2 regions of the Arthrobacter sp. SLBN-122 genome follow, and region 2 is predicted to be linked to the other one. Evidence: riboswitches for the same ligand, from Rfam matches in the RefSeq annotation. Region 2 holds a riboswitch; the other holds the start of a gene.

Region 1 (4,187 bases), 370 kb from region 2:
CGGGTTCAGGATCCCCAGGCCGGTGCCGATCGGGGCGCCCAGCGGCATGACGGCGGTGGCGCCAAGGTTCTCCAGCCGCAGCGCCAGCACGGGATCGTCATTGGTGTAGGCAAAGACCTTGAAGCCGCGGTTCACGAGCTGCTCGGTGGCCTCGACGAGTTCCACGGCGTCCGGCAGGAGGGTTTGTTCGTCCGCGATGACCTCCAGTTTGACCCAGTCGGTCTCCAGCGCCTCCCGGGCCAGTTCCGCGGTGAGGACCGCATCCCTGGCCGTGAAGCAGCCGGCCGTGTTGGGCAGGACCCGGATCCCGTGGTCCACCAGCAGCTGGAAGAGCGAGCCTGTTTCCGCCGTGGAGTAGCGCCGCATGGCTACGGTGGTCAACGCGGTGCCGGAGGCCAGGAGCGCTGCGCCCAGGCCGTCGAGGCTGGGAGCTCCCCCGGTGCCCATGATGAGCCTGGATCCGAGGGCGACGCCGTCGATCACCAGAGCGTCAGCGGTACCGGCACTTCCTGCGGGGTTGATGGTGCTGGTTTCGGTCATGGTGTCAGCCTCCCTGTACTGCTGTGACAAGTTCGATGTCGTCACCCTCGGCGAGCGCGGTGGCGAACCATTGGCTCCGCGGCACCACCTGGGCGTTATGCGCGACGGCGACACCCAGCTTCCCGCCGTCCGTCGCCTGCCCGTTGTCAGCCAGCGGGCGTCCCGTGACCTGGCGGACCAGTGTGGTGATGGAGGCGCCGTCGGCCACCGTGTGCTGGTTTCCATTGAGGGTGATGTTCACGCTGTCTCCTTGATGAAAGGGCTTGTTGCTGTTGTGGCCGGCCTGGAGAACCGGTCCGGGCTGAACGCTGCCCAGCGGGGATCGATTTTTCCGTCCAGCAGGTCCCTGCAGATACCCGCAGCCGCGGGAGTGAGCAGGACGCCGTGCCGGAAGAACCCGGTGGCAACGATGACGCCCGGGACATGCCCGGCCAGTCCGTCCGCGGAGGCCGCAGGCGCCGGTACCCGGCCCAGGAGCGGTGCGTTGTCAGGGGTTCCGGGGCGGGCACGGGCGGTGGCTTCCAGGAGTTCAAGTTCGGCGACGGCGGGCACCAGCGCCTGCGCGTCCCGCAGCAATTGGTACACCCCTCCGGCACTGACGGCGTCGGACAGGGCATCCTCCCGCTGGGTGGCTCCGATCACCACCGTCCCGTCCTGCCGCGGGACGATGTACACCGGCACGCCGTGGACCAGCCCGCGGACCGTTGACGTCACCAGGGGCTGCAGGTGGCAGGGAACGGCAAGGCGGAGGATGTCCCCGTGCACCGGCCGCAGCGGCAGCTCAAGGCCCTCCGGCAGGCCGTCAAGTGCCGCGGACTGCAGCCCGTTGGCCACTACGGTTTCCGTTGCCAGCACGGTGCCGCCGTCGGCCAGGCGGACGCCGGCAACAGCTCCGCCGTCCCACAACAACCCGGCTGCCCGCTGCGGCACGGCATAGCCGTCCGCTGCCCCGGCAACAGCCACTGCCGGCTTTTCCCGTGCCGCGCCGGCCAGGGCCAGCCGCAGGGCTGCCACCAGGCGCCGGGGGTCAACCTGGTGGTCCGCAGGGGTGTCCAGGGCGCAGGCAATGGCCGGGCTGAGCAGTGGTTCGCGCTTCCGGACCTCCCGTACGGTGAGGGGCTCCACCACCAGCCCGTTGGCCTGCTGGACGGTACGCAGATCCATCAGTGCCCGGCGGTCGGCCGCATCGGCACCCACGGCGAGTGTCGCCGTCGTCAGGTATCCCGAATCCGCGCCCGTTGCACTGTCCAGGCCGGCGGCGAACCCCGGCCAGCGCGCTGATGCATCGAGCATCAGTTTCAGGAGGTCTTCCTCCTGGTAGTGCAGTTCGCTGACGGGGGCCAGCATGCCGGCCGCGGCCCAGCTGGCGCCGGTACCCGGTGCGTCGTCGATGAGCACCACGGAGCGTCCGGAACGCTGCGCCTCCCAGGCGATTCCGTGCCCCACCACTCCCCCGCCAATGACCGCAACATCGGCCCGGACGGTGGAGGGGCTGGAGGCGCCGGCGGACCCGGGGTGGTTGAAGGGGGTACGCATATGGGTTCCTTCCCTACGCCGGCATTACCCGGATCAGGTCAAGCGGTCGGCTCTGACGCCCTCTCAGCCCGGCGCTTTATGACAGCTGCCGCGGGCTCCCGCAGTACCAGCCCAGTTTAGAGGAACTAGGCTTGCACGCATGAATGTGTCCACCCCATCCTTCCCCGCCGGCCACCGCGCTCCCGCCACCGAAGTCGTCAATTCACGGGACAGCCACGCCCTCAAGGCCGCCCGCCTGTACCTCTGCACCGATGCGCGCCGGGACCGCGGCGACTTTGCGGACTTCGTTGACGCCGCGTTCGCCGGCGGGGTGGACATCATCCAGCTGCGGGACAAGACCATCGAAGCCGCCGAGGAACTTGACCTTCTGGCGGTGCTCAAGGAGACTGCGGTGCGGCACGGCAGGCTGTGGGCAGTCAATGACCGCGCGGACATCGCCGTCCTCTCCGGGGCACCGGTGTTCCACATCGGCCAGAAGGACCTTCCCTTGGCCGCAGCGCGTACGTTGGTCAACGGAAATGCCGCGATCGGGCTCTCCAGCCACACCACGGAGCAGGTGGACGCCGCCCTGGCAGCAGCTGCCGGGCCGGCCGGCCTGGACTATTTCTGCGTGGGTCCGGTGTGGGCCACCCCCACCAAACCCGGCAGGGCCGCCGTCGGACCCGGCCTGGTGAAGTACGCCGCGGACGCCTCGGGAAGGGCGGCGGATCCGGTGCCCTGGTTCGCCATTGGCGGCATCGACCACGGAAACGTCCGGCAGGTGGCGGAAGCGGGGGCCCGCAGGATCGTGGTGGTCCGCGCCATCACCGAGGCTCCCGATCCCGCGGCCGCTGCTGCTTCGCTCCTCGACGCGCTGGATGCCGCCGGCGCCTGATGCCATATCCATGGACTTGGAGCTACGCTGATTTTTGTGTCACATCATCGGCTGGCCCCCAACGTCCATGACCACAGGAACGCCCTGGAAGAGGCGTTGGGCCTGCTGCGGACCGAACTCGAGCTGCCGGGACCCTACCCCGCTGAAGCCGTGGCGGATGCCCAGGCTGCCGTAGCCGCGCTGAAGCTGCCGTCCTATGACCTGACCGCCGTGGAGTTCGTGACCATCGATCCGGCAACGTCCACGGACCTGGACCAGGCGGTGTTCATCGAACCGGACGGGAACGGCTACCGGGTGCTGTACGCGATCGCCGACGTCCCCGCGTTCGTTGCCCCCGGCGGTCCGCTGGACGCCGAGACCCGGCGCCGCGGCCAGACGTTCTACGCTCCGGACGGCAGGATTCCGCTGCATCCGGAAGTGATCAGCGAGGGGGCAGGAAGCCTGCTGCCTGGGCAGGACTGTTCAGCGTTCGTGTGGGACTTCACGCTCGACGGCGAGGCGACGGTTTTGTCAGTGGGCGTCAGGCGGGCGCGGGTCCGCAGCCGCGACAAGCTCAGCTACAAGGGCGCCCAGGCAGACCTCGACGCCGGGACTGCCTCCCCGGTGCTGCAGCTGCTCCGGGAGGTGGGCCTGAAACGGGTGGCCCTGGAACGGGAACGCGGAGGGGCAAGCCTGAACATGCCCGAGCAGGAAATTGTCCAGCTGCCCGATGGCGGCTACCGCATTGACGCTGTCCCGCAGCTTGCCGTGGAGGACTGGAACGCGCAGATTTCGCTGATGACCGGGATGGCGGCCGCGCAGCTCATGCTGGAGGGCAAAGTGGGAATCCTGCGCACCATGCCCGCCCCGGAAGAACGGTCCCTGCGCCATTTCCGTCTGCAGACCGAGGTGCTGGGCAGGCCCTGGGACGGCGAGGTCAGCTATGGCGAGTACCTGAGGTCACTGGATCCCACCGACCCGCGCCAGCTGGCCATCATGCATTCCGCCGGCATGCTGTTCCGGGGAGCGTCCTATACCGCCTTTGACGGCACAGTCCCCGAGGACGGGGTTCAGTCAGCCATCGGCGCGGCCTATGCCCACACCACCGCGCCGCTGCGCCGCCTGGTGGACCGCTTCGTGCTGGTCATCTGCGAGGCCCTGAGCAACGGCGCCGACGTTCCGGGTTGGGCGCGTGAGGCCCTTCCGCTGCTGCCGGGCATCATGGCCGGCTCAGACCAGCTGGCGTCCAGGATGGAGC
Region 2 (4,187 bases):
ACGACGGCAGGGGCGCCGCGGGAGGGCACGTCGTGGCACACGCCCAGGGCGCCATCGCGGCGATGATGGCCGCCGTCCAACGTCCCGACCTCGTTTTTTCATTGACGCTGGTGGAGCCGGCCTGCCTGTCGCTGACTGCCGAGCTTCCCGCCACGGCGGCGCATATCAAGCTGATGCAGCCGCTGTTCGACGTCCGGCACCAGCTCAGCGATGAGGATTTCCAGCGCGAATTCGTCCGGCGCGTCTATGCCACCGATCTGCAGCAACCGGCCACGGCCGAGGAAAAGCGCTCTGCCCGGCGGCTGCGGCTGCAGGCGCCGGCCTGGGAAGCTCCGCTGCACATCGTTCCCGGCGTTCCCACCCTGGTCCTGACCGGGGGATGGGAGCCGCTCTACGAGGAGATCGCAGGCTACCTGCGCGAGACCGGCGCCCTCCACCGCACCGCGGCGGGAGGGCACCGGCCCCATGACTCCGTGGAAGGGGACCGGATCATCCGCTCCTTCATCAGGGACGTCAGCCGCGTGCAGTCAGCCCGGGCCTCCTGAACCCCTAATTTTGGGCGGGAACGGTCAGCTCCGGCAAGTAAACCTTTCCGCCCGCCGCCAGGAACTCCTGGCTCTTGTCCCTCATGCCGGCTGCAGCGTCCGCCAGGGCAGCCTGTGCTTCTGCTGATCCGTACTCGTCCCGGATGTCCTGGCTGATCCTCATGGAGCAGAACTTTGGACCGCACATGGAGCAGAAATGCGCCGTCTTGGCCGGTTCTGCGGGCAGTGTCTCGTCATGGAAGGCCTCCGCCGTCACCGGGTCCAGGGACAGTGCGAACTGGTCGCGCCAGCGGAACTCGAACCGCGCCTTGGACAGGGCGTCGTCCCGTTCATGGGCGCCGGGGTGTCCCTTCGCGAGATCTGCGGCGTGCGCAGCGATCTTGTACGTGATCACCCCCGTTTTGACGTCGTCCTTGTTGGGCAGGCCCAGGTGTTCCTTCGGGGTGACGTAGCAGAGCATGGCCGTGCCGTACCGGGCGATTTCCGTGGCGCCGATGGCCGAGGTGATGTGGTCGTACCCGGGGGCCACATCGGTGACGAGCGGGCCCAGGGTGTAGAAGGGCGCGCCTTTGCACAGTTCCTGCTGGCGTTCAACGTTTTCGCGGACCAGGTGGAACGGCACGTGGCCCGGCCCTTCCACCATCACCTGTACGTCATACTCCCAGGCGCGCTGTGTCAGCTCAGCCAGGGTGTCCAGTTCCGCGAACTGCGCAGCGTCATTGGCGTCCGCCGTCGCTCCCGGCCGCAGTCCATCGCCCAGGGAGAACGCGACGTCGTACTTCGCGAAGATCGCGCAGAGCTCATCGAAATGCGTGTACAGGAAGTTTTCCTGGTGGTGGGCCAGGCACCATCCGGCCATGATCGAACCGCCGCGCGAGACGATGCCCGTCACCCGGTTGGCCGTGAGGGGAACATACCGGAGCAGGACGCCGGCGTGGACGGTCATGTAGTCCACGCCCTGTTCGCACTGCTCAATGACCGTGTCGCGGAAGATCTCCCACGTCAGCGCATTGGCTTCGCCGTTGACCTTCTCCAGGGCCTGGTAGATCGGGACGGTGCCGATCGGCACCGGAGAGTTGCGGATGATCCATTCGCGGGTGGTGTGGATGTCATCGCCAGTGGAAAGGTCCATCACCGTGTCCGCGCCCCACTGGGTGGCCCACTGCAGCTTGTCCACCTCTTCGGCAATGGAGCTGGTAACGGCCGAGTTGCCGATGTTGGCGTTGATCTTCACCAGGAACGCCTTGCCGATGATCATCGGTTCGGACTCGGGGTGGTTGATGTTGCTGGGGATGATGGCACGGCCGGCGGCCACCTCGCTGCGGACCAGCTCCACATCGCAGTTCTCCCGCAGCGCCACGAAGCGCATCTCGGGAGTGATGACGCCCTGCCGCGCGTAGTGCATCTGCGTCACGGTTTTACCTTCGACGCCGCGGCGGGGCACCGGCCGCGCTCCTTTCCACTCTGCGCTCGCCGCGCCGCGCCGGACTGCCGACCGGCCGTCGTCGAGCAGGTTCCGTTCCCGGCCGCCATAGGCTTCCGAGTCTCCCCGTGCGGCTATCCATTCAGTGCGGAAAGGGGGAAGGCCGCGGACAGGATCGCTGCCCGGCCCGGCAGTGCGGTAGGTCCGGAAGGGCGCATTCGGCGCTCCATTGGGGGAGGGCTCCAGGGCAATCTCCGTCACCGGGACCCGGATGCCTGGCTCCGCGTCCTCGAGGAACGCCAGCGAATGTGACTTCAGGGACTGCGTTACGGCGCTGTCTTCAGGCATGGCCTTCCCGGACTGGTTTTGGGCAGGGCTTAGCTGTGCATTTGGTGTACTCAAGGAATACTCACTTCCTTCGCCGGCATTACCCGGACAGGTTCAACGGTCGCAGGCTGCGTCAGCCCGATCTCAGCCCCTGCAGGGGCACCCGTGTGGTCAGGAACGAAGCTACCACAGCCCTCCGGAAGGGCCTTGTCACATGGCCGGTGCTAGCCTGACTGGCGACAAAGAGGGAGTCCAATGCCGGAGATCATCGAATTCAGCGGCCCTGTGCTTACGGGGCCGGACACAGAGCAGCGGGGCCTGTGGTCCGTCGACGGAAAGCTGACGTACACCCGTCCCCGCCAGGCGCCGGACCGCGTTCTGGACGGTTGGGTGCTGCCCGGCTTCGTGGACGCCCACTGCCATATCGGACTCGGACCGGGCGGCCCGGTGGACCCAACAACTGCCGAAGACCAGGCCCGGGCGGACCTGTCGGCAGGCACGTTGCTGGTCCGGGACGCAGGTTCCCCAGCCGATACCCGGTGGATGCAGGGCGGCCGGGACTTCCCGCTGCTGATCCGCGCCGGACGCCACATTGCCCGCAGCCGCAGGTATCTGCGGGGCTTCGCGGCAGAGGTGGAACCGGACGGCCTGGTAGAAGCCGTCCGGAAGCAGGCGCGCGACAGCGACGGCTGGGTCAAGCTCGTGGGCGACTGGATCGACCGCGGCGCCGGCGACCTGGCGCCGTCGTTTCCCGCCGCCGTCGTCCGCGATGCCGTGAGCGCAGCCCACGACGAAGGCGCCCGGGTGACCGCACACTGCTTCGCCGAGGACACCCTGGACCAGATGCTGGATGCCGGAATTGACTGCATTGAACATGCAACGGGGCTCCTGCCGCGGCACCTGCCCCGGTTCGCGCAGCAGGATGTGCCGATCGTGCCCACCCTCATCAACATCGCCACCTTCCCGGGGATCGCTGCCCAGGCAGACGCCAAGTTCCCGCGCTACGCAGCCCATATGCGCGCCCTCTGGGAACGCAGGCTGGAACGCGTGGCCGAAGCCCATGCCGCCGGAGTGCGCATCTTTGCCGGCACGGATGCCGGCAGCGTGATCCGCCATGGCAGGATCGCCGACGAGATCCTCGCCCTGCACGGCGCAGGCCTGCCCATGGAGGCGGCGCTGGACGCTGCCTGCTGGTCAGCCCGCACCTGGCTGGGAGCGGAGAACCTGGCGGAAGGTGCCCGGGCCGACGTCGTGGTGTGCCGGGAGGACCCGCGGGCTGTCCCGGAAGCTATCTCGGCCCTGGAACATGTGGTGCTGGGCGGCCGCATCATCCGCTGAGCAGGATGAGCACGGGACTTGGAATAAATTGAAGCTTCAAGTAATTTTAATGTGTGACAGGCCGCCAACGGGACGGCCGCCAACACAAGGAGCCTTCACATGACCGCAGCAGCCAGCAGCCAGGATCTTCTTCCTGCCGACCTCGCCATGGGCACGGTGATGCTCAAGGTGGGCGACATGAAGGTGATGACCGACTACTACCAGCGCGCCCTGGGTCTCGAGGTGGTGGCCGACCAGGACGGCGGCCTGTATCTCGGCAGGCTCGGCAGGCCGTTGGTCCACCTGGCGCCGGCCCCCGGGCTGCACCTTCCCGACAGGGGAGAGGCGGGCCTCTTCCACACGGCCCTGTTGTTCGAGGATCAGGCGTCTCTCGCCGCCACCATCGCCACGGCCGCCCAATACGAGCCCCGCTCCTTCACCGGCAGTGCCGACCACCTGGTCAGTGAGGCCTTCTACTTCACCGATCCCGAGGGCAACGGCATCGAGCTGTACTGGGACCGGCCGCGCAGCAACTGGTCCTGGAACGGGGCGGACGTGGTGATGGACAGCCTCGC

What was found. Region 2 has a riboswitch for thiamine pyrophosphate ahead of thiC (phosphomethylpyrimidine synthase ThiC). Riboswitches for the same ligand answer to the same signal wherever they lie in the genome.
Region 1: another riboswitch for thiamine pyrophosphate. It lies ahead of thiO (glycine oxidase ThiO); the one in region 2 lies ahead of thiC (phosphomethylpyrimidine synthase ThiC).

What each region holds. Positions count from the first base shown of each region.
Region 1 covers NZ_VFMS01000001.1:410,548-414,734, forward strand. The annotation lists gene FBY36_RS01805 (thiazole synthase) at 1-540, opposite strand, end outside; gene thiS (sulfur carrier protein ThiS) at 545-781, opposite strand; gene thiO (glycine oxidase ThiO) at 778-2,076, opposite strand; TPP riboswitch at 2,070-2,188, opposite strand; gene thiE (thiamine phosphate synthase) at 2,216-2,950, shown strand; gene FBY36_RS01825 (RNB domain-containing ribonuclease) at 2,987-4,187, shown strand, end outside.
Region 2 covers NZ_VFMS01000001.1:44,332-48,518, reverse strand. The annotation lists gene FBY36_RS00270 (alpha/beta fold hydrolase) at 1-545, shown strand, start outside; gene thiC (phosphomethylpyrimidine synthase ThiC) at 550-2,316, opposite strand; TPP riboswitch at 2,365-2,472, opposite strand; gene FBY36_RS00260 (amidohydrolase family protein) at 2,551-3,633, shown strand; gene FBY36_RS00255 (VOC family protein) at 3,733-4,187, shown strand, end outside.